Regions from separate parts of the Leuconostoc carnosum genome, predicted to be linked through region 1. Evidence: riboswitches for the same ligand, from Rfam matches in the RefSeq annotation. Region 1 holds a riboswitch; each other region holds the start of a gene.
The links. Region 1 has a riboswitch for thiamine pyrophosphate ahead of FGL89_RS00665 (solute carrier family 23 protein). Riboswitches for the same ligand answer to the same signal wherever they lie in the genome.
Positions count from the first base shown of each region.

Region 1 (8,021 bases):
GTCTGAAGCCTAACACTGACGTGACTTTTGTAGTTCAACAGGTAGTACTTAACTCACTGCAAAGTAAAATATTAAATTAGGAGTACCCGGGAAGATAATTGACTACCACCAGTTGAACAAGTTAATTATATCACATTGTAAAGCGTTTAACAAATACTAAACTAACTAAAGAAAAAATATTCGAATTTTATATAATAAGCATGTCACACTATAATTTTTATATTGTAGGTTCTAATTTTGATAATATCATCAAGTCATTGTTAACCCACCATCAACAAATAAACATTGTCCGGTGACATTACTGGAAAGTGCGGTTGCTAGATATACTGCTGTCCCCGCAACGTCTTCCGGTGTAGTTAACCGACCTGTTGGTGTTTGGTCAATAAGTTTTTCTCGCACGTCACGATGTGTCAATTGACTTGAGTCTGTTGGTACAGTTAGACCTGGCGCAATCGCATTCACACGAATACCAAACGCTCCTAATTCACTTGCCATGGTACGTGTTAATCCAAGAACAGCTGACTTACCGACAATATAGTCATGATACGGGATTGCTGGTGACTGAATTAAATTACTCGTGATATTAATAATGCTACTCTCATTATTTTGCTTTAGTTTTGGTAAAACAAAATCAACTACATTCAAAACAGCCTTTAAACTACCATCTATTTGTGCTTGATAGTCAAACCATTGTAAATCACCTAATAATTTTCTATTTTTAGGGTCAAACTGATACTGACTCAGTGCATTATTAACAACAATATGAATTGTACCAAAATTATCCAAGATATTTTGCAGCATATTATGGACTTCCTGCTGATCTCGTATATCGCATTGCATCGCAACAGCTTGTCCACCTTGTGAAATGATACTTTGAACAATGGTCTGAGCATGTTGAGTATTATGCAAGTAATTAACAATAACTATTGCACCTTCTTTAGCATACATTTTTGCAATAGCTGCACCGATACCTCGACTAGCTCCAGTGACCAGTGCGACCTTATTTTTTAAAAGCATATTTTCTCCTCATTCAACATCAGCATCAAAATACTCACTTTCAACTTCTAGACTATTCTCAATATCTGTCACACGAACTAAATCCAGCAAATTGAAGTGGCCATCATGATGCCACGCACTAGATACGTGATTCATTTGACCCACTGCACTCATTCGACTAACTCCCAACTTACCCAAAACATTTGCGAGAGCAAATAACCGCTTTGGTGCGATTGCAACGCCAGCTGTCTGTAAGTATGACTGATATGGTTTCAAGATTGGTTGTAGTTGCAGAAAATCATCTATAGAAAAGACATGAACAGATCGATTCAAAGGTGAGGCACTAAACCCCAAGTGATCATGAAAAGCAACTGTCCAGGATGTACTATCCTCACTAGCAAATAGTAATGTTCTGCTATTTTCAATAGATTCTATATCTGTTGCTTGCCGCATTTTTTCAATTGCCAATTTTTCAGATTCTTGTAAGATAGCGCGAGAATATTTAATTTGGTAATTATTTAATTCAGTGGCTAGTAATGCAGAAAATTCATCTGTAGTGATTGCACCACCACGCTCTACAAAAATTGATTGTGGGGCTAGACAACTTTGTTGATCATAAATACTAATATCCTCAGCTATCTTTTTAATTGTTTGGGGATAATATTCCGGTGTCAATGCCTCTCTACCAACAATAACAAATCCTATTTTATAGCCGTAACTCAATACTTTTTTATCCAAAGGCACTTGCGCTTTAACTTTTTTAACTGCTATTTCACCACCACACACAACCACGGTATCAGCAACTTCGATACCAGCTTTTTCCAGTTCTTGACCACTATGCCAAGGCAATATAGCAATTGAGTCAGCTAATCTTGAATCTATTTCAGCTAATGTTTGCACAAATAATGCTGGCATAATTGGTTCGGAAAAAGATAATTTCCCTAATGTTGGCGATTTGACGAGTAGCCCCATTATAAGGGTCCACAACTGTATCCCTGGTACATTACCAGAAAATATTTGAAAAATCAGATCAGGCCCAAAAAACTTTGAGAAACCACCGGCTAGATTCGGTTGAAAATCATCCAACATAGCGCCCGCATGGCCTATTTCAGAATTCACAAATCGCTTTAACTCCTTCTTTCGGAACAAGCGAATAAAACGCTTAAGCTCCATTTTTACTTGGTCAGCATTATAACCAGTTGTAATAGGTATTGCTGTCTCAGCTACTTGGCGTAAATAGTAGGTTGGGTCCGTCCATTTTTCAGCAACTTGTGAAATAACATCAATAATTTGCGATGTAGTCAGTTGTTCTAAGTAATCATGTTGATTTGTTTGAAGTACATTGGCGATATGATTTATGTCCGTAACAGATATCTCAGGATAACGTAAAACCACAGCATGTGACTCATCCCCTATAATTGTTTCAGTTAGCGTATTCAACGTAATATTTGTTGGTACATGAAAAATATCAATTGTTGTTTGTTTACTAGTCATATGCTGTTCCTCTTAACGCACTTTTAAAAGCTCATCAACAGCAATGGAACAGCCTTTAGCTTCTGATCCCTTCGCTCGTCCAATAATCGTAAAACCATGTTCATTTTGAATGGCAATATCTTCGGTTAAAATAGCCAAACATGTATCCCAATTGGCCAAATCATAATAAGCCAAAAGACCCCGTTTCCCCTGTTCAATGGGTTGTAATGTTTCCACATCTAAAATTTGAATTTTTACCCAAGCAGGTGGCATTTTATCAAAGTAAATTGACTGATTTTGTGATAAATCTGCTAGATTACGATCATAACATTGCGAACTAATTTCTGTCATACCGTACATATTAATAATCTGTTCACGGGATACATTAAATACTTGACCTAAATTTTTGTACAAAGTAGACATACTGACTTCTTGAGACTGACCTTTAAAACCACCCGTATCAAAAATAATACTGCCTTCTGCTAAATCAAATGTTTGTGGATGCTGATCGAAATAAGCTAATAAATGCACATATGAAAAAGAAGCACCTAAAACTAATACCTGCTCATGATTAGCTTGTGCTTGTTTCAGAGCTGATATCAAATTAACATAATCTAACTGATTATGTTTAAAAAACACCTGACTATTTTCTGTCCCAAATACCTGCATAGCTGTTGTAATATAGCGAGATAGTGACGAATTAGGATGACTGGACATATCTGGAAATAGAGAAAATATCGTTATTTTTTCTTTGTTAGGGATAACATATTGCTTAAATCCCGCTATCATTGATTGCTCCCAAACCCTTAAGTCGGAAATGTAATGTCGACTTTTTTGTTGTGCATTCGTTGTCCCACTTGAATAAAAAACATCTTCAGCTTGCGTAGTGTCTCGAGTAGATAATGTTAATTGTTTATAGGCTTCAATTGGTATCAAAGGCAAATCCTGCCAATTTTTGACAGTTAATGGATTTTTATGCTTTAATTGCGCAAATTTTTTGTAAGGTAAGTTATTTTGGAATTGATAATCAAATACGCTCATGGCTAATTGATTAAAATCAACTTCATATTCACTTGATTGCCCCTCTTTGTACTGTTGTATAAACTTTACAAGACGTGCTTGAATAACGTCAGATTCATCAGACATGTTATCTCCTTAATTTATTTATCATTTGTGGTAAATTCACAAGAACAAACTGCAATGTGATAGCAGATATTGCGCCTATTAAGATTGTATTAGACAAAAGTTGACCCACTGCACCATGCCATCCAGTAGCATAATTTGGTAGAGCAATAGCCAACACAATCGATAACCCAATAATCATATTATTTGCATTTGTTGATGGTGTCTTTTTCAGAATATTTAATCCTGTCATAATTAAAGTCGTTGCTGCTGGCAGAAAGATACCACCAATCACTGGGCTTGGGGTAATTGCTAAAAATGCCCCAATTTTTGGCACAAATCCCAATATCACAAACAAAACACCTGCAATAACTACAGGAATTCTTGAGACATCACCAGTTAATTTTAAAATACCAACATTTTGTGCAAAAGCAGTTGTTGGAAAACCACCAAATAGCGATGATAATATTGAACCAGCCGATTCACCGATCAAACCATTTTGAATACGGCGTGGTGAAATATCTTCTTTCATCACGTCACTAGCAGCTTCATACACGCCTACTGCTTCTACCACAGCAACAAGATAGGCAACAAAAAAAGTCAGAAACATCGTCCAATTAAAATTTAACGCACCATATGGTAATAAGTGAGGTAAGCCAAACCACGATTTAGCCGCTAGTACACTGTAATCAACACGCCCCATTGCAACTGATAAAACATCGCCTACAACTAATGCAATCAAAAAGGAAAAACGTTTCCAAAAACCTTTACCAAATATTGAAAGTAAAATAACAATGGCTGATGTTGAAATTGATAATACAAGTGTCGTCGGTGAAGAGAAATGTTTATCTCCAGGATAACCACCTAAAAATTCAGATAATGTAAAACTGGATAAAGAAACGCCGACCAGAAAGATAAGTGTTCCAGTAATAGCCGGTGTTAGCAGGCGAACTAATTTATTAATTAATCCTGTTACAGATAGCAAAAAAATAATCAGTGCACTGGCTAAAATGGAGCCACTTGCTGAGGCCAACTGGCCAGCTCTACCAGCATTAATCATCAAGGCATCAAAGGCAGCGGATGGCCCTTGAATAATTGGTAGTCGTGCTAAACGTGTCACTTGAGTCAGTGTGACCAACCCTGAAACAATAAAAATAGTATTTACCAAATTAGTTGATAAATTTAACGATAACCCTGCTGCTGCTGCAACATAGATTGGATCTAGCCATACATTAGAAACAAAAACATGTTGTAAACCAGCTAAACCATGGTCTACTATGCGGTTATTATGTGTCGCCATAGTCAAAACAATTCCTTCCATCTCAAAAAGGGTCCTTATGTGACATACAAAAGGACCCTAGTTCGCGGTAACATCACAGGATGTTACACAATTTTGGTCACTTTCCTACGCTAGTATAAACTAGATCAGGTTCCAAGGGACCGATATATCATCTCAGTCATTACGACGCCCCTAGTGAGCTTTATTCATTTTTATATTGTTCCTTTCGTACCATATTCTGTGCAAATAAAAAATGCCCTTCTCTAACATGAGAAAAGCACCATCTAAAATAATCAGTATGACACTTTCCTACGCTGGTATAATCCAGTTCAGGTTCAAAGGGTTCTTCTCAGCCACATAGTAGCGCCCCTAGCACAATGATTATTGTATCACATAATAGTTCAACTATTAAAATGATTTTCACGATATTCATTCATCAAACTAATCTGTTGGAAAACAACTGGTACCTCGTAAATATGATCTCGGTCAATAAAATGTTTACCATTTGGCATTAAAATAAATTGACATTTTAAATGACGTGCTAATGTTTCCGAATAATGATAAGGCACAATATCATCATCTAATGCAGAAATAACAACTGCCTGATCAATTTTAGGTATGATTGTTTGATAATTTAATGAGGTATCTGTAAATGAATGTAGTTGTGGTAATGTGTTAAGCACTTCATCAAAACCAGATACTAGTATCATTTTGATATTTTTAATTTTATGCTGTGACACAAAACGAAGTGCCTGTATGCAACCTAAACTGTGTCCAACGATTGTTAGTTCATGATTCGTGTCAATGAGACGATCACATAATTCATCCCATTCCTGTAGTTTCGGATTATCGGCATTTGGCATTTCTAAAATGGTAGTCGGTATATTCAATTGCTCTTCTACCTGTCTTTTTAACCATGGAAACCAATTGTCTGTTGGTGTAGCAGTGTACCCGTGTATCACATAAACATGTTTATCAGTCATAAATACGCCCTTATTTTTTCTAGAATAGATAGGCTCATTCAGACATAATAAAACCTGATAACCTTCTGCATAATTATTTTACCAAAGTTATCAGGTTTTTTCTAACAGCTAATGCTATGATTTTATCAAAAATTTATAAAATCACAGTTACATTATTTCACACGCTCGTCACTATCACTGGTTGCCTGTGAAACTGTATTTTTAACTGTATTCACACCATCAGACGTCTTATCCTTAATGGTATCTCCGGCATCAGACATGCGATCTTGTAAGGTCACTTGCGCATCATTAAACTCTCTTTGTGTTTGAATATCAATAACTTCAACATTCAATTCCACTAACTTTAAGCTCGTTGTCTCATCAATTTTTTTGGCAATAACTGTTGTGAGTGCTTTATAAATATCATGTGCATTATGACCAAATTCCATAATAATATTAAGATCAACAGCTACTTGTTCTTTCCCGACTTCAACTTCAATGCCTTCGACAGGATTGTCACTGTTGACGATCTTATTTTTAATGTTGGCAATGAACCCACCATCAACACCTAACAAACCTGAGACGTTTTCAATGGCATAACCAACAACTTTCTGAATCACTTTATCGTTGAACGTCAGTTCACCTTTTGGTGCTGTTTGTTCGGTAGTATTTACACTTGTGTTTTCTCTAACCATGATCATATTCTCCATATTCTTTTATCGTTGATTTTTTCGCGTAACAAGCTCAGAAATACGTGAAAAGTCAATTTCATACTTCTCAACTAAGTAACCTAAACCCGCAGCAATGAGTGTCACGATAGCTATAAAAATAGTATTCAGCAAACCAACTGTCACTATCAAGATGGCTAACACAAAACCCACACCACCGCCAATAAGCATATTCTTTGTCTTCTGTCTTTGCATCATTCATACTCCTGACTGTTAAATCACACGCGTGGTTTTTCGATTGCCCTTAGTTGCCTGATTAATTTGCATATCGACCTTAATCGGTGCTCGGTCAACACCAGCCAATAAATCTGTCAGTTTCATTGTTAAAGTATTGGTTATACGTGGCAACTCCTCTATTGTATAACTACGATAAACAGAATCAGCAACAATATAGAATTTCTTATGACGACGCGTATTTTTAACTGTCACTTTAATATTGGATAAACCTTCACCAGATAATTGTGTTCTTATAAAGTGACTGATTCCGGCATTACTTAATGCCAAGCGACCTTGTTTTGTTCGACTAATTGGAATATTGGTTCGCTGTCCTGGGGTGAATAGTATGACAAACAAGATAACAACAGTTAAGATTAACAAACCAATGCCATAATTACGTATAATAGTTTGGCTATCTGTCATGACATCAAGATTAAAACGTTCTAATATTGAAATCAGCAGGTCAACAATACGGGGCCAGAGTATCAGCAATAGACCGATCAAGTAACTAATTGTTACTAAACTTAACACAGCTTTCTGCCATTTTTTCATATTATACCCTTCTTATTTCTTACATCAGTTTCTTGCCCGAATACCGAGTACTGCCGAAACAACCAAAACAAGAACAACTGCACCAATGATGGAAGGTATGATAGCCATGCCTGCTAAAGTTGGTCCCCAGTGACCCAGTACGGCCTGCCCAATAGCTGATCCAATAAGACCCGCTAAAATATTACTAATCCAACCCATTGACTCGCCGCGATTGGTAATCGCACCGGCAACGGCACCAATGATAGCACCTACTATTAATGACCAAATCATAATTTCTTCCTCCATTTCTTTCATTCATATTACCTAGTACCTACAGTCTAACATTTCTAGTAAACGCTTACAAATATAACGCTTCATATCACAGCCGATGCTTAACGATTAATCTTTGACAAAGTATTAGTTACAGCTTGCTGATAACCAATACCAAATTGCGATAAATGAAACATCAAATAATATAGTTCATAAAATAATACACGCTGTTCAAAACCAGCTACAACGGGATATGTTTCTTGATAGCCACGATAAAATTCAGCATTAAACCCACCGAAAACCTGTGTAATACCTAAATCAAACTCACGATCACCATAAAAAACAGCCGGATCAATCATTATTGGACGACCATCCAAATCAAACATAAAATTACCTGACCACAAATCCCCATGTAGTAAGACCGGTTGGGGTTGATAATCACCC
Region 1 covers NZ_CP042374.1:141,747-149,767, reverse strand. The annotation lists gene FGL89_RS00680 (SDR family oxidoreductase) at 250-1,017, opposite strand; gene FGL89_RS00675 (acyl-CoA reductase) at 1,027-2,490, opposite strand; gene FGL89_RS00670 (LuxE/PaaK family acyltransferase) at 2,503-3,615, opposite strand; gene FGL89_RS00665 (solute carrier family 23 protein) at 3,617-4,912, opposite strand; TPP riboswitch at 4,977-5,074, opposite strand; TPP riboswitch at 5,160-5,251, opposite strand; gene FGL89_RS00660 (RBBP9/YdeN family alpha/beta hydrolase) at 5,272-5,853, opposite strand; gene FGL89_RS00655 (Asp23/Gls24 family envelope stress response protein) at 6,006-6,527, opposite strand; gene FGL89_RS00650 (DUF2273 domain-containing protein) at 6,549-6,758, opposite strand; gene amaP (alkaline shock response membrane anchor protein AmaP) at 6,774-7,328, opposite strand; gene FGL89_RS00640 (GlsB/YeaQ/YmgE family stress response membrane protein) at 7,353-7,598, opposite strand; gene FGL89_RS00635 (fructosamine kinase family protein) at 7,700-8,021, opposite strand, start outside.

Region 2 (8,021 bases), 510 kb from region 1:
AAATATATTATTAGGTATCGCCCTGACGCTCATGATTGCACTTGTTGTGCAATTAGCTTTTTTGACGATTCAACAAGGTGCTTTTTACCAAGGAGAAGTTAATACAAGTGAACAAACGGTCGAAAAAGGCAATGTTCCTCGAGGGATGATCTATGATAACAGTGGCCGTGTCCTTGTGGGAAATAAAGCACAAGCCGCAATCACCTTTACACGAGGTACTAACGTCAATGCTAAAAAAATGTATGAAACGACCGTTAAACTATCAAAAATTTTGACTGTTGACACAGAACGATTAAATGAACGCGCGAAAAACGATTTTTATTTATCGAATGAAAAAAATAATAAAAGAATATCGGCAATTATTACCAAGCAACATAAAAATGATAAAATTGCTTTAACAGCAGCACAAATTAATGATTATGAAGTTGATTATGTTCAAAAACACAAATTAGCTGAAGATGTAGATAAAAATGCTGCTATGATATTTCAACGCATGAGTGGCGCCTATTCATTATCTACGACTTTTATTAAGGAATCAGGCGTTACGAACACAGAATTAGCCAAAATTGGTGAGAATCTCAGTAGTTTTCCTGGAGTTAAATTGGGAACGAGCTGGTCGCGTCAATATCCTGAAGGTGAAGAATTTAAATCATTAGTTGGTAATGTTACCAATGAGGCAACAGGGTTACCGGAAGACCGTTTACATACTTTGTTAGCACAAGGCTATTCTCAAAATGAACCAGTAGGTAATTCAAGTTTGGAAAAAGGGTATGAGTCTATTTTGAAAGGTTCTGCTTCACAAACTCTTGTTACAACAAGTGGAAAAGATCAAGTACAATCTTCGCAAATCAAGTATAATGGCCAGGCTGGGGACAGTTTGAAGTTAACTATCAACGCCCGTTTCCAAAATGAAGTTCAGAAAATATTAGAAGATAATCTACCAGGTGGCGATGTTGAAGGCGCTTATGCAACAGTTATTAATCCATATACTGGTGGTATTTACGCCATGGGTGGTGTTGATCGTGACCATGCGACCGGTCAAAAAACGGCTAATCCACTTGGAAATATTAATCATGCCATTGTTATGGGATCTGTCATTAAGCCAGCTGTATTGGCCACGGCATTTCAAAAAGGGGTTATATCAGCTGACAATAATGTCTTGACTGATCAGGCCATTAAAATTCAAGGCACACAAGCAATCACATCGTATTGGAACCAAGCAGGGAACCCAACACCAATAGATGCTAAAACAGCTTTAGAGCGTTCATCTAACACCTATTTCGTACAATTAGGTATGAAGATTGGTGGACAAAATTATAGTCCAGGAGCGCCATTAGGGTTACGTTCAGATGCATTTCAGACACTTCGTAATGGATTAGGTCAATTTGGTTTAGGAACAAAGACAGGTATTGATATTTCTGGTGAAACTGGTGGTTATCGTGGACCAACAGATGCTGAAAATCAAGGAAAATATTTGTATGAAACCTTTGGACAGTATGATACTTATACGACACTGCAATTGGCACGTTTTGTTTCCACAATCGCTAATGGCGGTTACCTCGTACAACCACGTGTGGTTGGGTCTATTTTGCAAAAGCAAAAAAACAATGACCAAACTAAAACAATTTGGTCGGCATCACCAAATATTCAAGGTCAAGTAAAGTTGGGTGCTGATGAGTGGGATATTCTTAAAGATGGTATGAATCGTGTGGCTAACGGCTCTGATTCATGGAACACAGGTGGAGAAGACATGCACAAATTGAGACCACGTGTTCATGCTAAAACTGGTACGGCAGAAACGAAGACTAATGGCAATGATACATACACAGAGTCTATGGTGGCGTATGTACCAGGACAACCGTTTGCTGTAGCGATGGCCATTCCTGGAATGAATAACTACTTGGATGGTACGAACGGTAAAATATCAGCTAAAATTATTGATGCTTACTGGAAATATGTTCAAGCAAAGCCTGATTCAAAATAAGACATAAAAAGCTCGGGCAATTTGCCCGAGCTTTTTATGTCTTATTTTTCAGAAAGGGCAACCGATTGTTTGATATAATCGGTTGGGTTTAAAATCAGTTTAGTAATAAATTCAGCAACACTAGTACGTGTAACTGGGTTACCAACAATTTTTTCATGACGTTCTGTTTGAATATTGAGTTGTTGCATGACGTTATCGTCTAGCAACTCATTAGGCCGAATAATTGTATAATCCAACTGAGAAGCTTCAATACGAGCTACAGCCGCAGCCTGATCACCAATGTAGGTATTTTCATTATTGACTGTACCTAACACATTTGACCAAATATCGCGTGTTTTATCAGGTAATTCATCATAAACACCAATTGTTGCTATCCAAATCAAACGCTTAACGCCGGCAGTGTGCATGGCATTAACGACACTATTGGCCACTACTTTTTGGCGCCCTTCAGCACCGATATTAGCATAGACAATGTCAATATCCTTAAGTGCTTGAGCTAAGGTATTTTCATTTGTGGCATCAAGTGATTTAATGTTTTTGTCTGGTCGACCGTGTAGAGAGGTCAATTTAATCTCTGTTAGCGTGTTGGCTAACATTGGAACTACAAGTTTTGCGATTTGGCCGTTAGCACCAAGAATTAATAGTTTTGTCATGACTTTATTTTAGCACGAAAAGTTTACTTGCGGTAGAATTGAAATAAGAAAGAAGAGGACGTCATATGTCATTATCGTTTCAACAACTACTCACTGCCGTACCGCTTGTGTTACGTGGTGGCAATGTGCCAAATATTGTTGGCGAAGCTGGTATTGGTAAGTCAGCCTTGGTTTCAGAAATTGCACATCATATGGAAGCTCGACTATTTACTACTGTTGTTTCGTTGTCAGAGAAAGGGGACTTGGCAATACCCATTCCGCCACTCACAAAGGATGCTTTTTTAACAACTAAAAATTATGGTCAGTTAGCAGATGTAAAATTTGGGTACACACATACTCTGATTCAAATTATTCAACAAGCTGAAAGTTTTCCAAAGCAAACAATTATTTGGTTTTTAGATGAATTTAACCGTGGATCACAAGCTGTCCAAAGTGAATTAATGAATCTGGTATTACAACGGCAGATTAATGATCTTATTTTGCCAGATAATGTGTATCTTATTCTGGCCGAAAATCCAGATGATTCAATGGCAGGATTTGAAAATGCTGAATATGCGGTACAAACTTCAGATGCAGCAATTAACGATCGTACGACACGTTTAGTCATGACAGTATCTGTGACCGATTGGTTGTCATGGGCAGAAAAACCAGGCAACCAGCGACCACATATACATCAATTGGTCAGACAATTTATAGCCGAAAATGCTGAGCTATTATATCCTCAAACACGAGGCATTGATTTGAATCCAACACCACGTGCTTGGCAACGTGTGTCAGATAATTTCTATGAACTCAGCAAACTACCTTCTCAGCAGCAAGATACTTTGTTATTTGATATCGTTGCTGGAGATTTAGGAAAAGCTGTTGCAACACAATTTGTTAGTTTCGTGCATGAAAAAGTTAGTGGATTAACTGCTAAGAATATTTTTGATTCGGAACCAAAAGGCCCCAAATTACCGCAAGACATTCGTCAACAGTTTGTTCGTATGTCTGAGATTCAAAAATTAACTGTTATGAAAACAGTTTTGCTGACATCGAATTTAACATCAAACAATCATGCCGGACGCTTCGGAGAATTATTACATCTATTAGCACCAGATGGGCAATATGCATTGATTAAGCAGATGACTAATTCACCAATTTTAGATGATTTATATCGTGCCGATTCACATTATGCTAATGTTTTGTATCAACAAATTATGGATATTGCTACACGATGAATGCAGAAGATAGAGACAAATTAATTGTAGACGGGATCAAGACATTACTTGATGTGGCACCGTTATATGGTAATGTCATTATGAACTTAGCTCGTGAAAATAACGATACAGCTAGCAATGCTTTATCTTTAAAATGGCAGGCTAATCAATGGCATTTGGTTATTAACCCAATATTATTGACAACTTATTTTATAAATCACACACAGATTGCACTTGCTTTTGCGCACGAGGCCTTGCATGTTATCTGGCAACATCCAATACGTTATGCTGATGAGCGGATTAAAAGTCCTAATCTGATTGATTGGGGAACAGATTTAGCCGTTAATCAATATTTACCGATTGCATTAGGTATGTTACCAGGTGCCGTGACATTACAAACAATTTTAGGATTATATGGTAAAATGTTGCCAATTGAACAAGATTCTGCTGAATATATTGCTTTGTTGTCTGAATTAACAGAAAATCAGCCAGCACGAGGACCAAAGCCGGTTGATGGGCATGGTGATTGGGCAAGTGCTGGTCAAGGTATTGACGAAGCAACATCAGCACTTAATTTTGTGATTGAGAAAGCAACTGAAGATACCAATCGGTCAGGGAGAGGGGACATAGGTACTGCTGTGCTGAAAAAAATTGCTTCGGTTACCGCACCTAAACGTCACTGGCAAGCTATTTTACGGACTGGAATCAGCCAATTACCCACGAAAAAAAAAGCATCACACTCAAGATTTAATCGTCGGCAAGCTTATCGACTAGATTTACCAGGATCAGTGAGTGAGTATGAAGCTCAGGTGACCGTTTTTATTGATAATTCAGCTTCTATTTCTGACCATCAGGCAGGGGTTATGCTAGCAAATGCGAGGCAAATTATACAACAATTTGATGTTGAAGTGACTTTTTTTTCATTTGATACAACGGTTCATGAGATTAAAAATATCAAACAATGGCAACGTCAAGCTGGTGGTGGGACACAATTTCAAAGTATATTTGATACTTTAAAAGTAAGAAAATTCAATCCGAAACACACAGTTGTCGTCATTTTAACAGATGGAGATGGTGAAGAAACAGTATTATCTACCAAGTTTCGTCAAGTTTATTGGTTGTTGCTATCCGACCATAAACTAAGTATTTTAGAACCATTTGGTAAAATTATGAATTTGTAGATCAATGGAAAGCTGGCACAGGTAGTATGACAAAAGAATTGAGCCCACGAGATTTGAAGAGCCTCATTAATAAAGATGATCGATTTAAACGGGCAGAGGCATTATTGCAAAATCGTTGGGAATCACTATTATTAGATGCACATTTTGGTATGACAACAATAACACGTGAAGATATTAGCTTGGCACGACATTTAATTGATGCAGAAGTCATATCAACAGTTGTAGATTTACGAACTTTTTCGGGCATCAAAAAATTTATTATGACGAATCAATCCCGCTTGTCAGAAGATGTGATTAGAACATTAAAGGAGCCTTTCTTATGAAAATTAACTTAGTTTTAGCACCTGAACAGTTACCAGCACAACTATTGGCATTCCAAGCTGCTAACTCCGCACATTTTTTCTATTTAGGCAAAGAAACACAACTTTCTGGCGCAAATGTGCTGATTGTCGATGAACCAGAATTGGTTGCCCAGTTCAAGCGACCTCTTAGTTTTGATAGTCGTGTTGTGAGTGGTAATTTAGCTGGTGAAGTCATTCATCAAATATCTTTTCAGACCAAGGGCCGTAACGATGAATTGATTGAACAACTGGTCACAGGCAACGCGATTATGGCACAAAATGCGAATGGCAAAGCAGACTTTATGTTGTGGACCTTTTGGCCAGATCACCAAGCGTTGGCTAATTTTGTCAATAGTGATACTTTCAAACAAATGAAAAATTTGATGAAAAATGCTTATACAGTGAGTTATTTTCATATTTCATCAGCAGACCAACTGTCTTTGACACATCAAATGCGTGATTTTGACGATAAAACGTGGTGGGGTTAACATTTTAATCTTGCATAAATAATTGTTCTACGTTACAATAATGCCATGAGTTAATAATCTATCTGGGGTGCCTTTTTGGCTGAGAAATACCCATTGAACCTGATCATGATAATGCATGCGAAGGGAGATAACATCTACGATAACTACTTAAACTGCTTATATTGTGTAGTCGTTACCTGTTCTCCTAACGTGAAGATCAGGTAACGGCTTTTTTTGATCTGTCAGATAGTATTTTAAATATTAACTAAGTTAGAAAATAATTTAAAATGAATAGAGGATTTAATGATGAAACTATCAGAACTCAGACAGCAAACACCACTTGTCTTTAATTACGCTAATTATGTCACACCACAACTCGTTGCCAATGTTGTGAATGTTATTGGTGGTTCACCAATTATGGCGCGTGAAATTGAAGAATTTAAAGATTTAGTCTCACTAAGTGATGCCATAGTTGTTAATACAGGTACATGGCAACGTGAGGAATTACCTGCAACAATTAAACTGATACAGTTAGCCAACCAAACTGAGACAGTTGTCGTCTTAGATCCTGTTGCTGTAGCTATACCCTCAAGAAGTGTACCCGTCAAATCACTAATTTCAGAATCTCAGGTAAATATCATTCGTGGAAATGCCGCAGAAATTGCTTGGTTTGCTGATGTTGATTTTGCTAGTCATGGTATTGATGCAACTGGTGATGGGGATGTTGCATATATTGCCAAATTAGCTGCACAAAAAACTGGTGCTATTATTGCATTGAGTGGCAAAAAGGATGTGATAAGTGATGGCGAAAGTACAATAAGCATTGCAACTGATGTGCCACTTTTGGCAACTAATGTTGGTACGGGTGATGCTTTATCTGCTTTGATTGGCGCATTTAATGGTGATAGTATCTCATTGGATAATACGGTACGTGCTATGGCAACGATGAAATTAGCTGGGCTTAAGGCGACTAAAAAAGTAGCAACACCTGGTTATTTTTCAAATCAATTGTTAGATGAGTTATATCTGTTGCCAGAAGAAGAATTAGAAGATTTCATTAAGCAAGAGGTGACGCATGATTAATGAAACACCACAAGTACTAACCATTGCTGGTACTGACTCGAGTGGCGGGGCAGGCATTTCAGCTGATTTGAAGACTTTTGCAGCTCAGGGTGTTTATGGTGCTAATGTGATCGTATCAGTGACAGCACAGAACACAATTGGTGTACAGCAAGTTCAAATGATTCCAGCAAATATGGTAACAAACCAAATAGAATCTGTCGGAACTGATTTGAAAATACGCGCTTTCAAAACTGGTATGCTGGGTGATGCCGTGACGGTTCAAACTGTGGCTGATGCCATTAAAAAGCAACAGTTCGGTGATTTTATTTTGGACCCTGTGATGATTGCAAAAGGTGGTGCGCGCTTGTTGGCTGAGGAAGCTATTGATGCTGTTAAAAAAGAATTACTGCCATTAGCCACATTAGTCACACCAAACATTCCAGAAGCGGAAGTATTATCTGGCCGTACGATTAGTACCCATGAAGATGTGCAAAAGGTGGCGCAAACTATTCAAAAGCTTGGGGCAAAAAATATTTTATTAAAGGGTGGACATGCAGAAGGGCAAGCAGTTTACGACTATGTGTTGTTGGAAGATGGAACACATTTTTGGTTGAAAAGTATGCGCGTGAATACTGTGAGAACCCACGGTACAGGCGATACAATTTCAGCAGCCATTACAGCACAATTAGCCTTAGGCAAGGCATTAAAAACAGCGATTATTTTGGCTAAATCTTATGTTGATGCCACAATTCGCGAAGGTATTTCAGTAGGGCATGGTCATGGACCTCTGAATCATTTGGCGATGGTTAAGCCATTAAATTCTCCGGAGGTGTTGGATGACATTTGATAAAAGCATGTTAGCGCGTTACTTTGTTTTAGGTACGCAAAATGTTGCTAATGAAGCAGAATTTTTTAATATTTTGGAACAAGCTTTGGTAAGTGGCATTACTTTATTTCAGTATCGTGAGAAAGGACAACATGCATTAACTGGGAATGATAAATTGCGTGTTGCTCAGCAAGTACGCCAATTAACAACGAAATATCGTGTGCCATTGGTCATTGATGATGATATCGCATTGGCACATGTTGTCAACGCGGATGGCGTTCATTTTGGGCAAGGTGATGGTAATATTT
Region 2 covers NZ_CP042374.1:1,223,892-1,231,912, forward strand. The annotation lists gene FGL89_RS06150 (peptidoglycan D,D-transpeptidase FtsI family protein) at 1-1,984, shown strand, start outside; gene FGL89_RS06155 (NAD(P)H-binding protein) at 2,026-2,637, opposite strand; gene FGL89_RS06160 (ATP-binding protein) at 2,703-3,857, shown strand; gene FGL89_RS06165 (vWA domain-containing protein) at 3,854-5,017, shown strand; gene FGL89_RS06170 (hypothetical protein) at 5,044-5,340, shown strand; gene FGL89_RS06175 (hypothetical protein) at 5,337-5,846, shown strand; TPP riboswitch at 5,900-5,989, shown strand; gene thiM (hydroxyethylthiazole kinase) at 6,132-6,908, shown strand; gene thiD (bifunctional hydroxymethylpyrimidine kinase/phosphomethylpyrimidine kinase) at 6,901-7,734, shown strand; gene thiE (thiamine phosphate synthase) at 7,724-8,021, shown strand, end outside.
Region 2: linked by a shared signal. The riboswitch ahead of thiM (hydroxyethylthiazole kinase) and the one ahead of FGL89_RS00665 (solute carrier family 23 protein) in region 1 are both predicted to bind thiamine pyrophosphate.

Region 3 (8,021 bases), 480 kb from region 1:
AAATAAGGTTCATTATCTTAAAAAATTAGAGATTATTTCGAAAATTAACACTCAAGGTTTAACAGTCAGATCAGTTAGTCATGATTATAATATCTCAGTTTCGACTATCAAAGATTGGCTTCGATTATATGATAGTTTTGGTATTTCAGGGCTTGTTCCTGGTACTAGTATTAAGTATCCAAACGAAATAAAAATGAAGGCAATAGAAGATATTTTGGTCAATCATTTATCGAAGGCAGATGTGCTGAAAAAGTATAAAATAACACAAAACTCGGTTTTAAATCATTGGATAAAACGTTATAATAACGACAAAACCCTCAAACAAAGAGGTGTTGGAGTTAGAAAAATGAATAAAGGTCGTATAACAACTTTTATTGAGAGAATAGCCATCGTTAAGGAAATCATTGCCTCAGATTTCAATTATCAGGCGTTGTCTGAACAGTCTGGTGTGTCATATCAACAGTCTTATTCATGGACACAAAAATACAAAGCCCATGGTGAACAAGGATTGCAAGATCGACGTGGCAAGTCTAGAAGCAGTGACCAGCAACTGACTGAAACCGAACAGCTAAAAATAGAAAATAAAGCACTCAAAGCCAAAAATGAGCTATTAGAAATCGAGAATCAACTCGCAAAAAAATTATTGGAGTTCGAGAAAGACGTTACACGTTCTCTTTAGCTAGAAACGAACAACTTTATCGCGCAATTTTCGAACTCCATAATCAAAAACAATTCAGTGTTACGCAACTATGTCAAGCTGCCAACGTAAGCCGTAGCGGTTATTATAAGTGGATTAAGAGTGTCCCATCTCAACGTGAAAAGCAGGCCATTGAGATAGGACAAGAAATTAAACGGATATTCAAAGCATCAGATAGCACATTCGGTGTTATCCGTATTCAATGTGCATTGAAACGTGAACTAGGTTTAAGCATTAACCACAAAACGATTCGGAGAGCCCTCCATATTATGAATCTTAAATCAGAAATTAGGCGTGTTAAACCGAAATATAATTGGACACAGTCTAATGCTGTGTACACAAAAGAAAACATTATTGGCCGTAATTTTGTCGCTAACAAGGCCAATGAAAAGTGGTTCACAGACATTAGCTATTTGAAGTATGGTAATCAACAGAAAGCCTACATTAGTGCCGTAATAGATGCCTATGATAAAAGCATTGTGTCATATGTAATTAGTAAAGAAAATAATAATCAACTCGTCATTGACACTATACAGAAAGCTTTTGAAAATAATCCAAAAGCAAAACCAATTATCCATAGTGATCGTGGCTTTCAATACACCTCACAAAGTTATCACAATTTACGATTAAAGCATCAATTTAGTAGTAGTATGTCACGACCAAGCAAATGCCTTGATAATCAACCGATTGAATCATTTTGGGGAACATTTAAAAGTGAATATTATTATCGAAGACAATTTGAAAGTTATCCTAGTCTACACACAGGCATTGATTCATACATTGATTATTATTCTAACAAGCGATATGTCCCAAAATTTGGTGGTCTTACACCGCTAGAATATCGCAAAATTGCATAAAAAAAGCTATCCAAAGATAGCTAATATTTTTATTATTTACTATGTCTACTTGACAGGTAGTGGTTCATTTATTTAGTAACGGTTTTTTGTTTAATTAAATGTTAAATTGCCATCTTTCTTGGACCCAAGCAGCTTCCCAGAAGCGCCATTCCATTTCCAAGCTTAACAAGAATGTTTGTGCAACATGTTCTTGTTGTTGTGGGGTTAGTTTAGCAACTTCGCGATCTAATGCTTCAAAGCGCCAAATAGTATAACTTTTACTATCATCATTTGGGGCATAGAGTTCAATCCATTCTTTTAGTGGATTTTGCTCATTGTTAGCACCAGCTGCGACCAATTCACGACCCATTACTTCATAACTCCAAGCGCAGGGTAACAATGCAGCTAATGTATCAGCGTAGGTACCTCGATAAGCAGATTCATACATATGATTCACATAAAGAAGTGTTTCAGGACCACGACGCCAATTTTCGACTTGGTGTCCAGTAATGCCTAACATCACCTCATGTGCCTTTGATTCATTACCAATAAATTGGGCAACATCAAGTAGTTTTGCAATATCTTCATGATTATCAGTTTGTGTGACTGCTAAGGCAGTAATCGTGAGATAATCTTTTAAATAATGTTCGTCTTGTTCGACATAATAATTTAACACATCATCGGGCACATTACCTTCAGCAATAGCTTTCAGAAAAGGATGTACCATAATGGCGTCCATTGCAGGTTGCGCGCGTGTTAGTAGGTCTTGTGAAAATGACATTAAAATTCTCCTTAGTACCAGTTCGGGATTAAAAGTAGTTGAAAAGCAATCAAGATGATAATTAATATTAACCAATCGCGTTTGGCAATTGAGACAACTTGTAGATGCGTGCGCGGTGCACCTTCAGTGAAACCGTGACTAACCATACCTTCAGCTAGATTTTGTGACCAGCGAATTGCTGATAAAATCGCTTTAAAATACAATTGTGCTTGCCAAATGTGCAAAGTTTGACCACGCATTTGCGAAGCAACACGGATAGTTTTAATTTGTTGGTTAACTGCTGGCATAAAGTTAAGAACACCAACTAGCGCATAGACAAATGTGGCGCTTAACTTAGCTTTTTGTTCGAGCGTTGCTAAGAAGACATCACGTTCCTCAGTTAACTTGAGGGTAAATAGACCACCTAACCAAAGATAAGCAAACACACGTGTTAGCATAACCCAAGCCATATGTACATGGTCACCAGTACCAAAGTACATCAGCGAGAACCATGAACCAAAACCAGGTAGCAAAGGTAAGATGAATAACCATAGCCATTGTTTCCAGCTTAATTTCAAGAACAGATAAAGAAATGCACTCACACCAATGATAATCAGATTGATGGTGACACTTTTGATAAAAGTTAGCTCCAAGGCAATCACCATGACGATGGCGAATTTCATTAATGGATTCATACTTCACCTCCAACATAACTTAATTGTTCATTTTCAAAATGCAAATGAAAATCAAACCAATCTGTGACAGCTTGTAATTGGTGACTAATCACTAATACAGTTTGATGTTGACGGGTGGTAAAGTCGGCAATGATGTTTAACAAACATTGCTGTGAGTCATTATCTAATCCTGCTAATGGTTCGTCAAATAATAGGGTAGGTGTACCAACAATGAGCATCAATAAGACTTGCAGTTTCTTCTGTTGTCCACCAGATAGTTGATAGACAACATGTTGACGTAGGTCAACTAAATTGAGCTGTGTTAATATCTCTGTTATTGTTTCATCTGTCCAAATCTCAGGATGATTACTAAATTGTTGTGCCTGAATTAATTCTTCAGACATTGTCATAGCAACAAATTGTTGTTCTGCATTTTGAAAAACTAAGGCAATATCACGGACATGTTGTGCAATTTTCCGCTTAGCAATATCTTGTTGATTGTAGGTAATTAAACCACTATATGGATATAGCTTAACTAAAGTGGAAAAAAGTGTTGATTTACCAACACCATTTGGGCCGGTAATTAAAATACGTTTTTCTTTTGGAATAGCCAACGATGTGGTGCGTAACAATTGACGGGTACCATTTTTTAAGGCAACTTTTTTGAGTTCAATGATGTGTTCCTGTTCATCCGGTAATGCAGTTTTAATTTGAGTTTGAACTGGTACTTCATGTAATATTTTGGTCCGCTCAGCCTCGTCTGCTTGATGGAGATGACCATGGTTCATGACGAAGACATCATCAATCATGTCAGTGTAACCACTCCAATCATGATCAGTTATTAGAATTGTTTTCCCTTGTTGTTGATAATGCTTAATGGCTTGAATGAGTTGTAAACGGGCAACAGGGTCAACATTGGCAAACGGTTCATCTAAAAGCAAATACTCACTGTCCATTGCCAAAGCAGCGGCTAGGGCAATTTTTTGTTTTTCACCACCAGATAATGTTGACAAGTCATGATGCGTGAAATCAGTCATACCAACGGTTTCTAATACTTTTTCAATGCGATCTGTCATGTCTGTTGGCGTGACTTGTAAATTTTCTAAACTAAAGCGTAATTCTTCAAATGGTGTTTGCATCACAAATTGACGGGTAGGATTTTGAAATAAATAGCCAAGACGTGCGACACGTTGAAAAGGAACAATATCATTGATATCATAGCCATCAAGAGTCAGTTTACCATCTAAAGTACCTCCACTAAAGGTCGGATAAAGACCAGAAAGAAGTTTTAACAAGGTCGATTTACCACTACCACTAGGACCAACTAATAGATTAAAACTGTTAGGTTTTAATTTGAGGGAGACGTGAGAAAGCACCTTACCAGTAGGATAAGAAAAGTGAACGTCTTCAACAATTAAATTAGTCACGACGTAGGACACCAGCCTTCTCAATCAATTTTTGAATAGCAACAACAAGGACACCACCAAAGAAAAGAAGAGAAATAAAGCGTGTGATGAATAGTGCAACGAGTAGACCAAAGCTATATGATGTGTAACCATCTCTAAATAGTGACCAGACAAAAGTCACGATAGTTCCTGTTACAGCTGAAGCGAAAATCGCTTGCCAGCGCCAATTCTTGTAGCCTAAAATGGCAAATCCAGCTTCACTACCAACACCTTGTACTAATCCTGAGAGTAGTGTTGCCACACCCCATTGACCGCCAAGTAACATTTCAACTGCTGCAGCAAAAACTTCGCCAAGCACACCAGCACCGGCTTGTTTGATTAAGATACTGGCTAATGGTGCGGCCATCATCCAACCACCCAGCAAAAGGTTATTTGCAAAAGGTTCTAGGCCCATAGGGGTAAGGGCTGCTGAAAGGATATTATAAACTGGACCAAGAACCCAGAAAATAAAACCGATAAATACGGCAACGAACGCTAGTAACAAGACATCGCGTAATGCCCAGCGTGTTGATTTTGACTTTGAAATAGTTTGCATAATTAATATGCCTCCAGAATTTTTTTTGTAGCTTTTATCACATTTCTGGTCCAAATAGAATTGAGTCACAGTTTTTGCTTATGAATTAGTGGAAACAAAAAACTCTCGAGTCATTAATGAGCCGAGAGTTTGCTTATCTTTCTACTAAAAAAGCAATTCTCCCTTCGCTGGTGCTAGCCAGATCAGGTTCAATGGGTATCTCTCAGCCAAAGGGCACCCCAGATTGTTGAATATTAAACTACATACTAAATTTAACATAATTGTGTGCTTTACGCAAACAATTATGAGAATAACTAACATGAGAATATTAAACGAATATTTAAAAAATAACAGGTGATTATTTGATAAAAATTAGCTACAAAAAAAGCGATCAATCAGATCGCTAAGTTATTGCCCCTGCTGGATTCGAACCAGCGCGTAGTGGCACCAGAAGCCACCGCCTTACCGCTTGGCCAAGGGGCAATTACTCTAACTATTTTACATACTTTTACTTTGTATTGCAAGTACAATTTTTATCTTTGTCAGAAAATGTTTTTTCGTTTATACTATTAAAAAAAGCCTAAGGGGGAACACCATGCAGTACGCAACATACGAGAATACCGTTGAAAAACTCAAAAAGCATGACATTACCTTACATGATATTGCGGTCATCGCCTATGATAGTGAAGCTTCTTATGTACCTAATCTGACAATAGTCCAAGTTGAAGAGGCACTCGTTAGCATATTGCATAAGCGGGTTGTTCAGCATCAAATATGGGTTGCTTTAGAATTAGATCGTCTAGCTGAAGCACACTTATTGGAATCACCTTTGCAAGATTTAATCGATAACGATGATGCTTTGTTTGGGGTTGATGAGACGCTTGGTACAGCTATTGCTATGTCGTTTGACACGATTGGCGTCACTAATTATGGTTACATTGATAAGATAAAAGTCGGATTGGTTGGCGAACTAGACCGTAAAGGGAAGACAACATCTGCTGTGACAACCTTTGCTGATGACATTGTTGGCGCTTTAGCGGCTGCAGCTGCTTCTAAAGTGGCGCATAAATATGCGACCAATATTGTAGCTTCTGATAAACACTTGGCGAAATAATATTTCGCTTTTTTTATTTTAAATATATTTATTTGCAAAATCGGTCTATACCAATTATAATAAGGTTAATAAATCAGGAGGAATGTGTCGTGGATGCGTATCATTTGTAGCCATTGGCATACGTGAAATAATGGCAAAATTACTCAAAAATATTAATCTTTATACGGGTTACAAGCATATGCCGGATGCATTTATGCGGTTTACAGATAGTATTCAAGAAGTTGGTTATATGGTCGACTTTGTGGCACAAAATGATGATGAAATCGTCAAAGAGGCAACCGGTAAGTTAATTGTGCCAGGTTTTATTGACGTTCATAAGCATGGTGGCTATGGGTTAGATACAATGGATGGTGATGCTGATGCGCTCGATGAAATGGTCAATAAAATGGTCACCGAAGGTATTACATCACTATTTCCAACGACTATGACACAATCACCGCAACGTATTGAACGTGCCTTATCAACTATTAATCAAGTAGCAAAAACAAATCCAGTTATTCAGGGGATTCATCTTGAAGGTCCATTTATTAATAAAACATTTATGGGTGCGCAACCTGAAGCATACATTATCAATCCAGACACCGCACTATTAAAAAAGTGGTACGAATTATCAGGTGAACGTATTCGTTTGGTTACTTATACCCCTGAAAATGGTGGATTACCTGATTTTGAAACATTCATGTTGGCACACCAAATTGTGCCTTCGATTGGTCATTCTAATGCCACACGTGATCAATTACGCCATTCACGCGCCACGCACATGACACATTTGTATAATGCGCAACGCCCGCTACACCATCGAGAACCAGGTGTGACGGGGCATGGTATGATTGAAGAATCAATTACTGGTGAACTAATTGCGGATGGTTTCCATGTCGTACCAGAAATGTTAGAAATTGCCTTTAGATTAAAGGGTGCGCACAGATTAGATTTAGTGACAGATTCAATGCGTGCTGAAGGACTGGGAAACGGTATTTCTGAATTGGGTGGACAAAAAGTTACGGTTAAAGATAAGCAGGCGCGCTTGGATAATGGTCATTTAGCCGGATCAGTTTTGTCATACGATGATGCCTTTAGTAATATTCAGAAATTTACATCTGCAAGTATTCAAGATGCAGTACAAATGAGTTCAGTTAATCAGGCACAGGAATTTGGTTTAACTCAGAAAGGTCATCTGGCAGCTGGGAAAGATGCTGATTTTAATATTTTTGACGAGGAAAGGATGCACTTAGTGGCAACATATTCATATGGTCGCCGCTTTGCACGAGAAAGTTAATGGGAAAACCAATAATACCACGCTATATTCAAATTCATAATCAAATCAAGTCGCGTGTTGAGGCGGGTGAATGGCAAGCACAGGAGCGTTTACCAGCTGAGCGTGAGTTAGCAGATGAGTTTGATGTATCACGTATGACCTTACGTCAAGCTATTCAAACATTGGTTGATGAGGGACTGTTAGAACGAAAAGTAGGGTCTGGTACCTACGTGGCTGAACAAAAAGTATCCGAGCGTGTGCTGGGTATCACAAGTTTTACTGAGTTAATGGCAAGCACAGGGCGTGTGGCCAAGACAAAGACGGTAAGCTACAAAATTACGTCACCATCAGCATCAGAAATGATGCATCTGAAACTCTTTGAAAATGATGAAGTTTTAGTGATGGAACGGTTGCGAATGGGCGATGATGAACCAATTTTGTTAGAGCGAACGACATTACCAGTTAAATTAATTGAAGATTTTTCAAAAAATGAATTGACTGAATCGCTCTATGCGACGCTTGAAAGAGCAAACATTGTTCCAGGTCGGGCAACACAAACAATTTCTGCTGGTTTAGCTAACGAACGTTTATCTGAACTTTTGCAAATTAAACGCGGGGATGCCATTTTGACTGTCCGTCAAGTGTCATTTGCCGAAAATACTGAGTTACCGTTTGAATATGTGCGTTCGTACTATGTTGGCGAAC
Region 3 covers NZ_CP042374.1:622,546-630,566, reverse strand. The annotation lists gene FGL89_RS03005 (helix-turn-helix domain-containing protein) at 1-679, shown strand, start outside; gene FGL89_RS03000 (IS3 family transposase) at 610-1,554, shown strand; gene FGL89_RS02995 (TenA family protein) at 1,649-2,314, opposite strand; gene FGL89_RS02990 (energy-coupling factor transporter transmembrane component T family protein) at 2,326-2,988, opposite strand; gene FGL89_RS02985 (ABC transporter ATP-binding protein) at 2,985-4,394, opposite strand; gene FGL89_RS02980 (ECF transporter S component) at 4,387-4,968, opposite strand; TPP riboswitch at 5,110-5,199, opposite strand; tRNA gene FGL89_RS02975 (tRNA-Gln) at 5,359-5,430, opposite strand; gene FGL89_RS02970 (phosphatidylglycerophosphatase A family protein) at 5,543-6,061, shown strand; gene nagA (N-acetylglucosamine-6-phosphate deacetylase) at 6,192-7,337, shown strand; gene FGL89_RS02960 (GntR family transcriptional regulator) at 7,337-8,021, shown strand, end outside.
Region 3: linked by a shared signal. The riboswitch ahead of FGL89_RS02980 (ECF transporter S component) and the one ahead of FGL89_RS00665 (solute carrier family 23 protein) in region 1 are both predicted to bind thiamine pyrophosphate.

Region 4 (8,021 bases), 460 kb from region 1:
AGGTGTATTCAAAAATTGATCCTGAAGCCATACATTCGGTATGACGGATAACAACTGTAGCGCAAAAAAGGTAATTGTTGCACTAATTAAGCCATATAGTATCGCACCTAGAACACCATCAACCCATCCTAATAATGGAATTCGTCGAATAATGCTGAGTGACCTCAGAATATAATGACTAACTGCTCCTCCTATGATTAACAGTATTGTAAACGTGAGACCTGAAGCTAAAAATTTTGAGCCTTGATTGGCAACATCTTGTGGGACATCTGTTCGTACAAATTGTCCGCTCACAAAATTTGAAAATACTGCTCCTAATGGCTCGGCAAATTTAATCGCAATGTACCACACGACGACTAACAATGCCAAGCGTAAGAGCCCGTTTACAAAACCATGTCGGTATCCTGAAAGCAGTGAAGCTAGTACAAAAATAACTGCAATTATCAATAATATCATGTGTTTTTATCCTGTTTAAATAGTTTGTTAGTTGACCTTACTTGACTATCATGTTTAGCATCATCAATAATCGATGTAATTGCACTCTTAGGCTCTCGTTTTGATGTTGATTTTTGAGATTGCCGTAGCTCATCCAATTCTGCTTGTAATGACGTGATTTGCTTCTGCAATTCGTCTAGCTCAGCCTGCTTGTAAAGTTGATCAGATAAGGTATTGAAAGTTAATAAAACAGCTTGTTCAAGTGGCTTTAGCTGAGGCGCAACTGTTTGAATTTGTGTCCATTGTTTATTAAATAATGTTTCTGTTGCTTTAAAATGTGGCAAGCTAGCATGACCTGAAATCGTGTAACTTTTGCCAGCAATATTTGCCTTGTATCGTCGTTTATCGTTTTTTCCTGCCATAGTCTTTTCCTTAATAGTGTCTAATCAATTATACACCATATTCTTACCAGCTAAAACTTGATATAATTGATCGTATGCAAACAGTTATCCAAGTTTCTCAAACACAATTAAAAAAAATGGCATCTTATTATGCTAAACAGCTGACATCAAAATTACCAAACGGCGCAATTTTTGCAGCGAAAACACCGCGCGCAACCATTACCGGTTATCAATCAGGTAAAGTAATGTTCCAAGGTGCTGGCTTCGCACAGGAAGCCGCGCGCTGGCATACTGAACCTCAGAAGGAGTCACATGCCATTGTGAGACAAAATACAACACCAGGCATTAGTATACCACGAGATTTCGCTGATTGGTCAGTTCTTGGCTCCGATGAAGTTGGTGCGGGTGCTTATTTTGGTCCCTTAACCACAGCTGCCGTTTATGTCTCTAAAGATAATCTTGATTGGGTACGCCAACTTGGCATTGCTGATTCTAAAACATTAACTGATCAGAAAATGAAACAAATTGCCCCAGAAATTATTCATCATTTACCTCATCATGTTGTTAACATTATGCCTGAAAAATATAATGTGCTACAAACAAAAAATAATGTCAATCAAATGAAGGCAATTTCTCACAATTTTGCCCTGGGTAAGGTATTAGAAAAAATTGCCCCAAATGTGCCAGATGGCATTTTGATTGATCAATTTGCTCAAGAAAGTACTTATTACAAATATTTACGCAATGCGCAACAATCACATATTGTTAATCAAAATGTTTATTTTACAACAAAGGGTGAACAATACCATCTAAGCGTGGCTGCCGCTTCAATTTTGGCACGTGTTGTTGAACTTGATGCCATTGCTAGATTGAGTGAAGAAGCTGGTATGTTGCTCCCTATCGGTGCTGGACATCAAGTTGATATCATTGCCGCTAAACTAATGAAAAAAGGCTTGGATCTCAATCACTTTGCTAAATTACATTTTGCTAATACGCAAAAAGCAAAAAAAATATTGTAACCCCATTTTTAGTACATCATTAAATGTCTTAAAAAAGCGCTCTTCTATAAAGAAGGCGCTTTTTTAATCTGTTTTCAAATAAAAGTTAAGCATTCGCAATAAGTCATCAACGACAGTAAGGACACCATGCCAACTGTTGTTGCTAATTGTCCAGAACCGTTTTCATGAGGACACGTATCCCTTGCCTATCAGCAAATTGAAGCCAAACAATTTAGCCGATTAACTTATCTGCAAACAAGACAAATTGTTGTGTTGCACTAGCCAAAAATGCTTGTGTATCAGTATTTGTAATATGTCCCTCTTCATCTGCTAGATTTTGAACATTCCCAATATATAATTCAGGTTGTTGCATTGTCGTCATATCCAAAAAAACCAAAGATTGGCGTAACACATGGTTAGCTAAGATACCGGCAATCCCAGAAATTGACTGCGACGCTACCAAAGCTGGCTTTCCAGCCCAACTGTTTTGACCCCATGGACGTGAACCAACGTCGAGTGCATTCTTCAGCGCTGCTGAAATACTACGATTATGCTCAGGTGTCACAAAAATGAAGGCATCTTGCGCTGCTATTACTGAACGAAATGCTGTATATTCTTCAGGTGAATCTGCATCATAATCTTGATTGTATAAAGGTAGATGATGAATATCAATATAAGTCACTTCTGAATCTTCAGGTAACCCCGCTACCAAAGCATCAGCTACGCCCTTTGAATATGAATTCTTTCGAATTGAACCTACTACCACACCATATTTAGTCATTTTTTAATCCTTCTTTCTTACTAATAGTAAGTATACATCTTGTCGTCAAATAATACAACACGCTTTGAGAAAATGACTTTCCACAATAAGTATTTTGTATTTCTCGGGATAACTTTAAAACTCATGTACTGCTTGTTCTAAACGTATTAAAAAAGCTAATTCGATTAAGAATATAGCTTTTTTAATATTATTTAGTCTACTTTCTACATCATTTTACATATCATACTATTTATGACACAATTTCTCTTAGCGTTCCGGGTTAATTGACTAAAAACTGAATGCTATCATTGGCGTTACCCAAATACTTTATCTATAGTATCTTTTTTACCTGACCTAATACATGAGCTACTTTTGTTTGAACATCAGGTGCTTGCATGATGTCACTCACCATACAGACGCCAGCAATACCAGTATTTTTCAAGCTACTAATATTGTCTTCTTTAATCCCACCAATTGCATTGACCGGTATGTTCATTTGCTCTGTTATATTTTTCAACGTTTCAATTGATGTATGTTTGGTAATTACTTTTGTTTTTGTTGGGTAAATGGCACCAACACCAAAATAATCTGCCCCTTGTTCTTTGGCTTCAATCGCACGAGCCATATCTTTAACTGAAACACCTAGTATTTTATTTGGTCCAATCATTTGGCGTACCTTATAAACTGGCAAATCGTTATCACCAACATGAACACCGGCTGCGTCAACTGCCAGACAAATATCTACTCTGTCATCAATAATCAACGGAATATCAAAACGATCTGTTACCTGTTTCACAGATTTTGCTAACTCAAAATATCTTTTTGATGTGACATCTTTTTCTCTTAGTTCTAGCAAAGTCACACCGCTCTCACAAGCTTGAGTAATAATTTGTAAAAATGCTTTATCAGAATAATCATATCTGTCGGTCACTAAGTAAAGCGAGTAATCTACATTTTTATTAGTCATTATCATTGATTAACCTCTCAATTGTTAAAATCACTTGCCAAAATACAAAAAAACTGTTTCCTACGTTAAAAGCACGCAAAAACAGTTCAATAAATAATATTATTAATCACATCTTCCTACGCAGATTCTAATCTGATCAGGTTATATGGGTATATTCTCAGCCAAACAAATAATAGGCACCCCAGATATTTTTCTATTCAATTATATTATGAAGCTTACCATCACTTTATTATCTTGTCAATATCTGTAGTTTTATAGTATCTATTTATCACTAACACACAATTCAGAACTCACTTGTTTCAAAATATGTCGGCGTAACCTGCGATCTGCAATACACAAATAAAGCCCATATCGACCGCGTTTTAGAAGTACTTCTAATGCATGGAGCATTAATTCTTCTTTTGCCTGACGATTAAATGATTGCCCTTTTAACTGCCTAAAAGCTGCTTTGTCTTCATAAAGATGGGGATCAATCACCAATTGCTGTAGTTGTTCGTCAAACTGAATGCTAGGGCCAATAATAACACCCGCGTAGTTCAAATCAAACCCTTGGATGGTATAAACAGATCCCACTTCATTAATTGTGTCTGGCCGCATTGCCCACGGTGTTGTGCCAGTATCTAATTGATCCCATGGTAATTGAAAATTACCCAATGTGACGTACCATGTCCCGCGATTAACAGTATATTTATAATCAGTCGTTGCCAATATACGTGACATTCCCAATTGTTGGTTTCTTTCCTGAATCGCCTGATACATTGCTGTGGCATCATCGTATACTCGAAAATCAAAATCTTTCACCGCTGTTAATTGTGCCACTTGTCGATCTTGCGTCAGCTGATCAATCCATTTCACCACAGCTTCACTTTGCCCAGTCATCCGATATTGTTTGGTTAAATGTTCAACCACAGGATGATATGGCGCAATTATGCGCATTAATAATTGATTGTTCCACATACTTTTAAATTTCAGAACCTGCTTTGGATCAAAAACCATAACAATAACGCGCGCATGCTTGATGATTTCAACTAACTGATTATCTTGTTTAAATTTATTATAACGGTCTGGCGAAGTTAACAATAAGTGTGCTTCATCAATTAAAACAACATCTGCTACGGCTTTCCTCTTATCCATTTGATTAATAAAAGACGTGGGTTTCAAGAATTGATTCTTCTTAAAAAGAGGCTGGCTACCAGCGTAATCACGATAAATCTTTAACATTTCCGCATGATTGACGAGTAAATAGTGACTTGATTGTTGATTTTGTTGCATGTTTTTTTCTTGTATTTGTTTAAAAATATCAAGCAATACCACACTTTTCCCGGCACCTGCACCACCTTCGATAACAAAAATACGTTTTTGGTCTTGTTGTAAACTGGTTTCAACAAAATGAACTGCTTGCGTGACAATCTCTGTCTGCTCATCCGATAACACTTCATCTGCTGCTAACATAAAACTATTTTTCATCATGAACATATTTTACAACAATCAATCAATTCATGCCTATCCTCTATTTAGCATCAAATGATCTATACCTTGCTAAACAACGGTTTCATCAGTATCGGTGCAACAATCGTAGAAATAATGACAGTTATGATAACTTCACCAGATGTCGCTTCACTGATAATTTTAGATGATATACCTATTTGCGTAATCACAAGTGCCATTTCTCCTCTGGAAATCATTCCAGCCCCAATAGCACTAGCAATATTTTGACTTAATCCGGCTATTTTTGCACCAATAAATGAGCCTGCAAACTTCGTGATGACTGCTAACACACTAAATATAATAATTGGCAAAATTTTATCATTTAAATTTTGTACAGATAAGCCTAAACCAATGGCACCAAAGAATACGGGGTAAAACACCCATTGCCCAATCATATTAAAACCACTAGACAGTTGTTGCGAAAAAGATACTTTTCGTAATAAAATACCTATTGCAAAAGCAACTAGTGGTAATAAGCTATTAATACCTAATCCACCACCACCGACAAATATTGAAAATAGAATAACCGCAATTAATGCAATAATATCGTCTAAAACCGCAGCCGAAAGGATAATAGCACCCATAGTCGTTGCTAATTTTTTTTGCTCAGCTAATACTGCTAAAGTAATAGAAATTGACGTAGCTGAGAAAATAACGCCTGAAAAAATCGCAATTTGTATACTGTAACCTAATAAAATGAATGCTATAGGAAATACAATTGCCGGAACAAGAACACCCATTACAGCAATGAGAACGGATGCTTTAATATACTTTTTCATTTCTTTGATGTCAGATGACATACCGGAATTTAACATTAGTAATAAGATACCAATTTCAGATATCACATGAATTAAATTAGTTGGTTGTACGATATTAAATACACTACCTCCCAATACAATACCAGCTAACAGTTGTCCGACAACTTCTGAAAATCCTAACTTAACACCTATCTTTCCAAATATTATTGTGACAATAATTAACAGTATAATTGATACATAGACCATGACATTCTCCTTAATTCAAAAAACTCCAAGAAATAATTGGTTCCCCGACCAATTCATTTCTTGAAGCTTTCGCCCAACCGTGATTTATTTAACTACTTCTATCCTACCATTTTTAATAATATAACGCCAAATTAAAAAATATTGTTACAAAATTAACATGATATCTGCTAATCTTTATAATACAACCATAATCTGCTACACTAATAATATAAAATAATTTGCTACATATCCCTCTACTGGTCACAAAACTGTTAAGAACGGGTACTAACTCAATGAAATCATATGCTAATAAAAACGAATTAATACACGCGATTGAACTCAGTTATTCAAAATATATCAATGAATTTACTGCTATTCCAAACGCACTAAAAGATCACCATGTCGATGGTGTCGATCGTACGCCTAGTGAAAACTTATCCTATCAACTAGGTTGGCTGACCGCCTTGTTAGGTTGGGAAACTGATGAACGTCATGGTAAAGAAGTCGTCGTCCCTGCTAAAGGCTACAAATGGAATAATTTAGGTGGTTTATACCAGTCATTTTATGATACCTACGCTGATTATGACATCTCCGAACAAATTACCTTGCTCAACCAAAAAGTAGACGCACTATGTGAACTCGTAAGTAATCTCCCAGATGAGGTTTTATTTGAACCAAATCAACGTCAATGGGCAACTACTACTGCACAATGGCCAGTTTGGAAATGGGTTCATATCAACTCTGTTGCACCCTTTGGCACGTTCAGAACAAAAATACGCAAGTGGAAAAAAGCTGCACTCTGATTTGACAATACAACATGATATAAATCATGACCCTACGTGCCTCGTAATCACGTTAAACTGCCAAGGAGATTATTATGAAAAAAAGTTCAGTATATGTCGTTATTTTAGCTTTAATTTTGATGTTTGTTTCGTTAGTTAGCTGGATTATGAACGAATCTACCTTTGCTATTTTAGCTTCTAACTTAGGTTTACTTATTCTGGCGATTTCTTACATTTGGGATAATCGTAATGGGTTAATGAAATAACACACTTTTTAACAGATCCACGCGCCACACAAGTATATAAATAATTAGGGGGGAAGTATGGCTTCACAAGAAGAAATAGTTGAAACAATCTTAGACCAGATGAGCGTTGCGTTTTCTGATCCACAAGTGAAAGCACAGCCTGATTTACGCGACATGATTCTTAATTATGCAAAAGAATTAGATAAGACACAAAACTATCATTTGGTCGCTTCAAAAATGATTAAAAGTCTTGTTTTGTATTACTGGGAAACAAAAAATCAACTGCCTGAAGCAGCAATTATATTACATAACCAAATCAAAAAATATGCCACAAAATATGATGCCATTGCAGCATCAGCCATCATGTTACCTTTGTGGTTCTAATTTATTTCAAAAACACATGCTCTAATATTAAGTTAGAACATGTGTTTTTTTAAACGCGTGATGTTTTTATAATAACTACATTTAGTTTATCCTAGATGACAAACAACAAACCCCACCGACCAACTCGTAAATGGTATGATTTAATTAGAGTATGATATTTTATGCAACAAATGCAATCTCTTTTGATTAACAATGAGGATGGCATATAATGCACATCGCTCAATCACTACACTGACACATGTTAAAAAGATTAGGAGAAAATATTATGGACGAGAATAGCATAACCGTACCAAATGAGATTAGAGGATGGAACTGGGGCGCCTTCATGTACAATGTATTCTGGGGTATAGGTAACAAAACTTATCTACCTTTGCTCTGCTTGATTCCAGTGTTTAACTTATTTTGGATGTTTGTTTGTGGCTTTAAAGGTAATGAGTGGGCATGGCAAAAGGGCGATTATAAAGATATTGACACATTTAAGGCTGTGCAAGCGACATGGAACCGTGCAGGTTTAGTCCAATTTATTATTTTTATTGTTTTAATGGCGCTATATCTCTTGTTTATAGTAATATTTTTAT
Region 4 covers NZ_CP042374.1:1,270,081-1,278,101, reverse strand. The annotation lists gene FGL89_RS06440 (CvpA family protein) at 1-456, opposite strand, end outside; gene zapA (cell division protein ZapA) at 453-857, opposite strand; gene rnhC (ribonuclease HIII) at 932-1,855, shown strand; gene FGL89_RS06425 (NADPH-dependent FMN reductase) at 2,067-2,615, opposite strand; gene thiE (thiamine phosphate synthase) at 2,926-3,561, opposite strand; TPP riboswitch at 3,658-3,755, opposite strand; gene FGL89_RS06415 (DUF2075 domain-containing protein) at 3,823-5,037, opposite strand; gene FGL89_RS06410 (cation:proton antiporter) at 5,091-6,053, opposite strand; gene FGL89_RS06405 (ClbS/DfsB family four-helix bundle protein) at 6,326-6,835, shown strand; gene FGL89_RS08655 (hypothetical protein) at 6,910-7,080, shown strand; gene FGL89_RS06400 (bacteriocin immunity protein) at 7,138-7,443, shown strand; gene FGL89_RS06395 (hypothetical protein) at 7,709-8,021, shown strand, end outside.
Region 4: linked by a shared signal. The riboswitch ahead of thiE (thiamine phosphate synthase) and the one ahead of FGL89_RS00665 (solute carrier family 23 protein) in region 1 are both predicted to bind thiamine pyrophosphate.